3 regions of the Cupriavidus sp. YAF13 genome follow, and region 3 is predicted to be linked to each of the others. Evidence: predicted binding sites of a transcription regulator. Region 3 holds the regulator's gene; each other region holds the start of a gene.
The links. Region 3 encodes FliA, which starts transcription of late flagellar genes. Its sites were predicted from a motif close to CTAAAGTTTNNNNNNNNNNNGCCGNTA; they were not measured.
Positions count from the first base shown of each region.

Region 1: the regulator FliA is predicted to act here: its motif matches at 1,401-1,427, upstream of AB4061_RS32430 (FliC/FljB family flagellin).
Region 2: the regulator FliA is predicted to act here: its motif matches at 1,541-1,567, upstream of motA (flagellar motor stator protein MotA).

Region 1 covers NZ_JBFRDD010000055.1:22,033-25,304, forward strand. Annotated here, with positions in the region: gene AB4061_RS32420 (methyl-accepting chemotaxis protein) at 1-33, opposite strand, end outside; gene AB4061_RS32425 (RNA chaperone Hfq) at 991-1,314, shown strand; gene AB4061_RS32430 (FliC/FljB family flagellin) at 1,531-2,859, shown strand; gene AB4061_RS32435 (flagellar protein FlaG) at 3,000-3,272, shown strand, end outside.
Region 2 covers NZ_JBFRDD010000036.1:79,731-83,002, reverse strand. Annotated here, with positions in the region: gene motB (flagellar motor protein MotB) at 1-478, opposite strand, end outside; gene motA (flagellar motor stator protein MotA) at 497-1,360, opposite strand; gene flhC (flagellar transcriptional regulator FlhC) at 1,600-2,205, opposite strand; gene flhD (flagellar transcriptional regulator FlhD) at 2,202-2,519, opposite strand; gene AB4061_RS26570 (DUF4088 family protein) at 2,932-3,272, opposite strand, start outside.
Region 3 covers NZ_JBFRDD010000018.1:116,513-119,784, reverse strand. Annotated here, with positions in the region: gene flhF (flagellar biosynthesis protein FlhF) at 1-620, shown strand, start outside; gene AB4061_RS16805 (MinD/ParA family ATP-binding protein) at 624-1,442, shown strand; gene AB4061_RS16800 (RNA polymerase sigma factor FliA) at 1,483-2,199, shown strand; gene AB4061_RS16795 (flagellar protein FlhE) at 2,196-2,627, shown strand; gene AB4061_RS16790 (flagella synthesis protein FlgN) at 2,999-3,272, opposite strand, start outside.

The DNA of each region.
Region 1 (3,272 bases), on a different contig from region 3:
CACCCCAATGCCAAAGTTTCGCAACCAACGCATCTTCCCGGCTCCTTTAACTCTTATCGCGCGCGCTTCATCCTCGCCCCGGACAGATTTCCGGAGCGACGCCGCATCGCGGGCTTAACGGCAGGGACAGGAGCAAGCTTGAGGGCTAAACAGCGACTTCCACAAAGAAGCGGAAAAAAGCGGGATTGAAAGGGAATATAAGGGGGAAAAGCCCGGCAATTCGAACGATTGGCCGGCTGCAACCTGTCGTCTAATGTCACCCATGCACTTCGAAGTGCCGCCTCCGGCGCTTGTCGCCGAGGGCGCACAACAAACAAAGTGGGCACACAAAAAAAGAAGCCCACGCGCGGGGTGCTCGTAGGCTTTCCAGGACTGCTTTAGAGCCGAAAGGCCCTGAAGCGAATATAAACCTGCTTACATGAGGTGTAAATCCAATTTCTATCAGGGATAACTCTGATAGCAAAAGTGCCGAAAGTGCCACGCAAGTGGCGAATACGCGGCATGGAATACATCGCAGCAGCAGGCCAGGGCCACCTTGTTGCCCGCAAACCCATGCCAGACAGGGAATGCGGGCGCGGGTGGCGTTGGGACTTGCCACGCAAGCGCAAATCAACGCATAGATCTGCAGCGTGATGCAATAGTTTTATTAGAGGAAAACCTCTACGCGAGACGCGCCCCCCAACCGTCAAGATTTGTAAGAAATTTTGTTACCCTCGCCGCTGAAGTATTCCCCTTCTCTTCTGGCGGCGTCGCCCGCCACAGCTTGCGGGGCAGCATCGGATCCACCGCCTGGACACAAACCAGGGCCGGTCCCGGCCCATGCCGCCTCGCCGTCCCGCGCCAGCACCGAGAGCGGATGTTTCATCCCCCGCCCAGCCCAGGCCGTGCCACAGCCGGCACCCAGCCACGCTGTCACACCCCATTTGCCCAGGCCCAGTTATTGGACCGTTGCCAGCCGCCAGAACCCGAGCGGGCTCTTCCGGAGAAGTTGTGAACAAGAAGGTAACCAGGATCGATCGCCCGAGCCGGAAACTGCAGCACCTGCAGCTCTCCACCCACAGCGCAAGTCGCAATCCTGTCGTCGTGCACCTATCGAACGGCATTCGGCTGCACGGCGTGATCATGGCGGCGGACAACTATATGGTGCTGCTGGCGGAGTCGGCGCAGGACCCGCTTGCGCAGATCGTCTACAAGCACTCCATCGCCGTGATCACGCCGGCTCACGCCCCCGAGGCCATGGCCAGCGTGCCCGGGGCGGAGACCTCGCCGGAATTTGTCAGCTTATATACACCGCGTACCCGCAAGCGCCGCTAGGCGTTGCCGAGGTCACGCCGCAGGCCCGGCGGGGCTTGTTTCACACCAAATCCGCCATTCGTTTTCAAACCATCGCAAAGATCACTCTAAATCTTTTCCGGCCCCAACCGATAACCCAAACAACGGTGGCACTTCTCGCCCAGCATTGCCTGGCAGCCAACGTTGCGGCAACAGCCGGATTGCACAACTCACTTGTAAAAGAATAGGAGTCGTACCATGTCGATGGTCATCAATACCAACACGTTGTCCCTGATGACGCAGAACAACCTGAGCTCGTCGCAATCGTCGCTGAACAGCGCGATCCAGCGTCTGTCCTCGGGCCTGCGTATTAACAGCGCCAAGGATGACGCTGCTGGCCAGGCAATTGCCAACCGCTTCACCTCGAACATCAACGGCCTGACCCAAGCTCAACGTAACGCCAACGACGGTATCTCGCTGTCGCAAACGACTGAAGGCGCGCTGACCGAAGTCAACAACAACCTGCAAGCTATCCGTACCCTGGCCGTGCAAGCCGCAACGGGCAGCAACTCGGCAAGCGATCTGAAGTCGATCCAGGACGAAATCACCCAGCGTATGGCTGAAATCGACCGTACGTCGCAACAGACCGACTTCAACGGCGTGAAGGTCCTGTCGTCGACCGCATCGTCGCTGAAGGTGCAAGTTGGCGCGCAAGACGGCCAGACCATCTCGATCGACCTGAAGGAAATCAGCTCGAAGACCCTGGGCATGACCGGCTTCACGGTTGCCAAGAACGCACTGCCGACCAGCGCCGCCATCACCACGGTTGYCGCCGCTACCGGTACCACCCCGGTTGCAGTCGACCTGTCCGCCGCAGCAACCTCGCTGACCACCGCTACCGGCTCGACCGTCAAGGCCAGCGACCTGACGCTGAGCAACGTGCTGGACTCCGCAGGCAACTCCACCAACAGCTACGTGGTCAAGTTCGGCAGCGACTACTACGCTGCTTCGGTCGACAACAGCAATGGCAAAGTTACGCTGAACAAGGCCGACGTGAAGGTCGGCGATGCGGCCAACGGCAATACTGGCAATACCGTGGCTGGCCAGCTGGTCAAGGTCGGCGCGGATTCGAACGGTGCGGCAGTGGCGTACGTCAGCCAAGGTGGCAACAACTACGCTCTGGATACCACGGCAGGCCCGGCAGCCCTGGTCAACGGTGGCTCTACGACCACGGCCGTAACAAACGGCGCCCAGATCGAACTGAGCACCAGCGGCAGCACCACTGCTACCACCGCCTTCACCGGCGTGGGCAGCACCAACCCGCTGACCACGATCGACGCCGCACTGGCAACGGTCGACAAGCTGCGCAGCTCGCTGGGCGCAGTGCAGAACCGCTTCAACTCGGCAATTTCCAACCTGGGTTYGGCTGTCACGAACCTGTCGGCATCGCGCTCGCGCATTCAAGACGCCGACTACGCGACGGAAGTGTCGAACATGTCGCGCGCCCAGATCCTGCAACAAGCAGGTACGGCTGTGCTGGCCCAGGCCAACCAGTCGACCCAAGGCGTGCTGTCGCTGCTGCGTTAATCCCGCAACAGTCGTCACCCTCCTAGTAGTGCCGGGCCTGCGGGCCCGGTACTGCCGGGAATGCTTCCAGAGCGGTCTCCGCTCTGAAAGCGTTTCCACCGGGGCTTTTATGCTCCGACCCAACCGCCGCGAGACAGACCATGATCAGATCGCCCGAACTGCTATCGCCGATGACCGCCACGCCTGCCGCCACCCCGGCCTCGTCCGTGGATACGGCAGGCGAGCCGGCCGCCGGCCAGCAAGCGGGCTCAGCCTCGGCTGAGGGGGCCGCAGCCGCGAAAGCGGAAGCGGCCAGCTCCAGGGAGCTGGCCAGCGCGCTCGCCAGTCTGAACGAAGCCTTGCGGGCGACCCCGGTCGAGGTGCGGTTCAACATCGACCACGACACCCACCGCTTCGTGACGGTGGTGGTGGAC
Region 2 (3,272 bases), on a different contig from region 3:
TCTGCGTATCCAGGATCTGGATACGCAAACCTTCGCTGGTGATATCGAGCAACAACTGGGGGCGGAACTGGCGCAGCACCGGGTTGTTCTCGATGATCTGCTCAAGGCGCTTCTTGAGCGAGCGCAGGCGCTCGGCTTCCTGGCGCTCCTTGGCCTTTTCGGTGGCGTCTTCGGGCGTCTTCCTGACTTCCGCGTCCTGGCGGGTCACGTCCGTGCCGCCGCCCGGGATCACGCTGGAAGACATGCTGCTCTTGTTGCCGCCCGCAATGGCCACTTTCAGCGGCGTGCGGAAATACTCTGCCAATTGCACCAGGTCCTTGGGCTGGGCAGCCTTCAGCAGCCAAAGCACAAGGAACAGCGCCATCATTGCCGTCATGAAGTCGGCGTAGGCGATCTTCCACGATCCGCCATGATGCCCGGCGCTGCTCTTCTTGATGCGTTTGACGACAATGGGGTGCGCACCGTGCTCACTGCTCATCGCTGTCGCTCCTCTTCGTCAGGTGATGCTCTTGACTTCGCGGACGTGGTCGTCCAGTTCGAGGAAGGATGGCCGCTCAGTCGAGTACAGCACCTTGCGGCCGAACTCCACCGCCACCAGCGGTGCATACCCATTGAGCGATGCCAGCAGCGTGACCTTGATGCACTCGTACATCTTCACGGTTTCGTCCACCTGGTGCTCGACCCGCGCCGCCAGCGGCGAGACAAAGCCGTAGGCGAGCAAGATGCCGAGGAAGGTGCCGACCATGGCGTGGGCAATCAGCGCGCCCAGTTCGGCCGGCGGCAGGTCTGCCGAGGCCAGCGCGTGCACCACGCCCATCACCGCGGCGACAATGCCGAAGGCGGGCAATCCGTCACCGATCCGGGTCAGCGCATGCGCCGGCACCTCGGCCTCGTGGCGGAAGGTCTCGATCTCGTGATCCATCAAGGTCTCGATCTCGAAGGCGTTCATATTGCCGTTGACCATCATGCGCAGGTAGTCCGTCAGGAACTCCATCATTCCCGGGTCGGCAAGGATGCGCGGATACTGGCTGAACACGCTGCTGGCCGCCGGATCCGCGATTTCCTTCTCGAGGAACAGGATGCCTTCGCGGCGGGCCTTGGACAGCAGGACATAGAGCAGCGCCATGACTTCCATGTACAGCGCCTTGCTGTACTTGCTGCTGCGAAACAGTGTCGGCAGCACGCGCATGGTGGCCTTGATAGCCTTGCCATTGTTGGAGCTGATGAACGCGCCGATCGCGGCGCCCCCAATGATGACAAGCTCTGCCGGTTGATAAAGCGCGCCCATATGGCCGCCGGTCATGGCGTATCCACCAAGCACCGCCACTATCACGACAACAAAGCCAATTACAACTAGCACGATTGATTCCCCGTCAGAAAAACACGCGTCAGGCACGCACAAGAGTCACCCCTCCAGCCAGGCGGATATACCGCCTGCCTTGGCAGGGCTCACCTGTCACGCAGGCTGCCATCGGATCTGAGACCTTGGGACTATCGGGCCTTGAAGCCTTGGGTCCTGAAGTCTGTCCGTCTTAAGACTTAACGACTGAAGACGGCAAGACTTGAAGACTTAGTGCCCTATCGACCCAAGGATTTCAGTCAGGCGACAGCTTGCGCTGGTGCGATGTCCTTCGAGAGCTTCTTGGCTTTGCCAGCACGCGAGGGCGGACGGCACAGGCTGCATACGAAATTCGCATGCGGCTCGTACGCGTGCGTCACGAAACGCCCGCCGCAGCAGGTGCAGCTGGAAAGCTGCAGCATGTTGCTCTCGAAAAACCGTACTAACGTCCAAGCACGGGTGAAACTTAAGACAATTTCGCTTTCGAGCAGCGATACGTGCTCCAGATAGAGCCGATAGGCTGCCACCACGCCGCGGATGCCAACCGTCTCGCCCTGCTGGACCATGAACTGATAGGCCGAGAAGAACAGCGAGGAATGGATGTTTGGCAACCAGGTGGTGAACCAGTCGGTCGAGAAGGGCAGCATGCCCTTGGGCGGCGAGGCGCCGCGCAGCTCCTTGTAGAGGCGGATCAGGCGATCGCGCGAGAGCGTGGTCTCGGCTTCGAGGACTTGCAGGCGCGCACCCAGGCCGATCAGCTCAATGGCGAGCTGGGTCTGGTTGGCATCCTGCAGGACGCTCTTGCGATTGGGGACGGGAGTGGCCGTGGTACTCCGGGCTGACGGGGCCTGCAGGAGCGCGGTCAATTGAGCGACTCCACGGGCTGCCGTGCGAGCAGGATCGCAGCATGGATCTGCTGCATATCATGGCTCTTGGCCGTATGGGTGAGCGTCGACAGCAAGGCATGGTCGTCGAACCGAAAACGGCATAGGACCATGTTTGATGCTGCCAGTTTGACAAGCTGGGCCGGTGTCAACTTGGCGAGAATGTCGGCAATTTCCTTGCTGACGCCAAGCCTGAACATGGCTTCCAGATGATTTTCGCGCACCAGGCGTTGCGCGAGCAGCAGATAGGCGAGATTGACCTCCCTGATCTCCTGGAGAACTTCACTGCTTTCCAATTTTTCCCCGCTACCAAAAGCCCTTCGACCGCTTGTCCGGCGCTTACCCGCAGCCGAAGGCTGAAGGCGACCAGATCGTTTGAGTGCGTGTTCGACGGGTACTGCGTACAACTACGGAACTGCGCTTGGTCAGACCTATCTGAAACGTTACAAATGTTACAGAGTGTAAGTGCGACTGACAGTGTTATATCGGCAATTTGAGCAGACTGCCAATCCCCTCTTACGTTGGGGTACAGCAATGTCGCATGAAACATACATGGGATTCGAAGTTTGTAACAGACATCTCCTTGTCATGTGATTTGCATCAAAACTGTTACGCGTATGTAACAGAAGAAAAGCTCTAAAATGGCGCGCCAGGTCATCCCTTCAGAGGGTGTACTAGTCGCATTCCTCTATTGACGGGCCGGACTCACTACACTAGGACCCTGCGCAGCCATGCAGCCACCCGTGCAAACAGGTCGTCGGGCTCTTCGTGGAACAGATGCGGGCAGGTTTGCTCCACCTGTTCCATCACACGCGCAGCTTCTTCGGCACTCACAGTGCCGTAGTCCATCGAAAGCCCCAGCAACGCACGCAGCTCTCCCAGCCGCGAGCGTGCCGTGCCGGGGGTGCGTTCAGTCTGCACCATGTACATGAGGTCGTAGACCCGGCGGCGCAGGCTTTCCGCGACGCGCCATGCCGGTGTCTGCATCTGCTCCTCAAGCGTGCGGATATCCACCGCCGAGGTAGCCAGCTGGGATGCCAGGGGATCGG
Region 3 (3,272 bases):
GCCCGGTGCGCGTGCTCGAAGGCCAGGCACGCGGCGCCCGCGCCGCCGCCGAGGGCGGCACCGATGCCGGCTTGCTGGTGTCGCGCGTGGTCGACCGCGAGAACGGCCAGACGCTCGCCGTGCACTACCTGCTGTGCGACCCGGCGCTGTCGGCCGAGGGCGCGCAACTGGCACGCTGGGCCCGCTGGGCCGAAGCCGGCGAAGCGCAACTGCGCACCCTGCGCCATGCGCTGGACCACCTTGGCCAAGGCGACGGCGGCCATGAACCCGCACAGGCCGAAGCGCAGGCCTGCGCCCGCTTGCTCGCGCTGCAGATGGGTGTGGCCGCGCTGCGCCTCGAGCAAGCCTGCGATGATTCGGTCGCCGCATTCCTGGCGCGGCTGACCGGCCGCGCGCCGGCTCGCCAGGCTTGCGGCGCAGCTGTGCTGGTCGAAGGCATCGGCCGTTTGCTGGCCTTGCTCGACGTGCTGGAAAACTATCCCGCCCGCAGCGGCCGCGCCACGCAGCCCGCCGTTCAGGAAGCGCCGCCGGAGACGTTGCAACTGGGCGGCGCCGGGGGCGTGCTCGAGGCGCGCATGAGCGCAAGCCGCGTGTTCGAGACGCTGGCGCAGGGAGAATAAGCCGTGAATTCACTCGCAACCGACCAGGCGGAAAGCCTGCGGCGCATGTTGGCGCCACGCGCCACGCGCCGCGTTGCCGTGGTCGCAAGCGATGCCGGTGCCGGGGCCACCACGGTGGCACTGGGGCTGGCCAACGCCCTTGCCCTGCAAGGCGAACGCGTACTGCTCGTCGATGAGGACCGCTTCGGCGCCCGCGCCACCCGGCTTGCCGGCGCCATGCCGGAAGGCACCCTGGCCGCGGTGCTGGGAGGCGCGGTGACGCTCGACGCAGCGCTCGGCAAGCGTCCCGCCGGCACCGTTGCTGTGCTGCCGGGCAGCCCCCAGGCCAATGGCGACCTGCAGTTGCTCAAGTCGTTTCGCACCGTGCTCAGCGATGCCCGCAGCGATGCGGATGGCGGCTTGTCGCAAATGGCTGGCGCGGCGCATAACCTCATCGTGGTGCTGCGCGCGGAGCCGGCCTCGATCAAGGCCGCATACGCGTGCATCAAGCAGCTCAATCACCTGTACGCCTGCCGGCGTTTCCACCTGGTGATCAATGCCGCCGCCGGGGACGCCGCCGCCAGTGCGGTGCTGGGCAACCTGGCCCGTACCGCCAGCCAGTACCTTGGCGTCGAGGCCAGCCCCGCGGGCAGCCTGCCGCACGATCCGCTGGTCGAGCGCAGTACCGCATTGGGCCGTTGCGTGGTCGAGGCCTTCCCGGCCGCGCCCGCCACCGCCGCATTACGCCGAATTGCCACAGGCATTGCCAGCTGGCCAATGTCCACCGATCCCCGTTCAACCCTGTCGGCACCAATGGCGCCGACGGCCACGGCCCTGGCCTAAGCGCCGGGACCTGCAAGCTAGGACTCACGAGAATTCCACCATGTATACGATTCAGGGAAAGCTCGAACAGACTGATACCGTGACGGCGCATGCGTCGCTGGTGCGTCGCATCGCCTTGCAACTGGCGGCCAAGCTGCCTGCCAGCGTGCAGCTCGATGACTTGATCCAGGCCGGCATGATCGGTCTGCTCGACGCCGCCAAGCGCTATGAAGACACCCACGGTGCGCGTTTCGAGACCTACGCCAGCCAGCGCATTCGCGGCGCCATGCTCGACGAGGTGCGCGCCAACGACTGGCAGTCGCGCAGCCTGCGCCAGTTCACGCGGCGGATCGAGCGCACCGTGCGCGGCCTGGAGCAAACGCTGGGCCGTGCGCCGCTCGATTCCGAAGTGGCCCAGGAACTGGAGCTGCCGCTGGACGAATACCAGACGCTGCTCAACGAGGTCTATGGCTGCCAGCTGCTGCACTATGAAGACTTCGAGCGCTCTGGCGAAGAGGACTTCCTCGACCGGCACCTGAGCGTGAGCGATGACGGCAACCCGCTCACGGTGTTGATGGAGAGCGGCATGCGCGAAGCGCTGATCCGCGCCATCGAGCGCCTGCCCGAGCGGGAGAAGCTGGTGCTGTCGCTGTGCTATGACCAGGAGCTGAACCTGCGGGAAATCGGCGCGGTGCTGGAAGTCACCGAGTCGCGTGTGTGCCAGATCCGTAGCCAGGCGATCACACGGCTGCGTTCGCAGTTGCGCGGGTTGCTGTGAGCTACTGGCCCAAGCGCTTCGCCGCGTTGACGCTCGCCGTGGCGTGCTGCCCGGCACTGGCAGCGCCTGGCGGGCAGGCGCTGCATAGCTGGTCGGCTTCGGTGAACGGGCCTGCGCTGTACAGCAAAGGCCTGCGTACCGTTTCCGTCCCGATTTCACCGACCGGCTATTTGCCGCAGGCGCAGGGCGCAATCACGACAGTGCGGTGGCGCTATAGCTTCTCGCGTACGCCGCCGAATGCACTACAGGCTTACCTATGCAATGCGCAGCGGTGTGTATTGCTTTCGGGGGCTGAGGGGCTGACCGAGGCGTTTAGCGGGGATGACGCTGCCAAGGGCTTTGTGTTTGCCTTTCAGGTGCCGGGGAAGGGGGCGTTGACGCCGGTCTTGATTGGGCAGGCTAACGAGGTGACGGTTGGGTTTCGGTGAGGGGGGCTTAACCGCAACCGCTTAACCGCAACTGCAACCGCAACTGCTTAACTGCAACTTCAACTGCAGTTTCACCACCCCTGCGGGGCGGCGACCTACTTTCTTGTCTCGCCAAGAAAGTAGGCAAAGAAGGCGACCCGGATGCGGCGAGGCGCCGCATAGCGGGAGATTCAAACCATCACGGCTCGCTTCGCGTCGCCCCTGGGTGTTCCCCGCCTTGGGGGCGGGTCACACGGCTAAACCGAGGCGTTGGCCTATCCCCCCCTGCTGGTTTGCTTCCCTCTCCCACTTGTGGGAGAGGGGCCGGGGGAGAGGGCGGGCACTCGCAAGAACGAGATGCCACAAACTACCCAACTCAACCGCTATCCAACTCAACCAGTCGCCAGACTGACCCCTTGCGGCCCGTTCTGCGCGCGCCCGTCGCGCCCATACAGCGTTGTGTTGTCACCCCGTTGCCGCAACGCCAGAATCGCTTCCTCGGTGAACTCGAGGTGCGCATCCACAACCGCGGCATTCAGCGCATTGGCGTCGCTTGCAGCGCGTGCCGCAAACACCAGCGTCCGCCATGCGGCTTCCACCGACGGATCGATCTGGCGCCCGAACAGCTGGCCGCCCGCGCCGGTGCGAATTCCCATGGCGCCCATC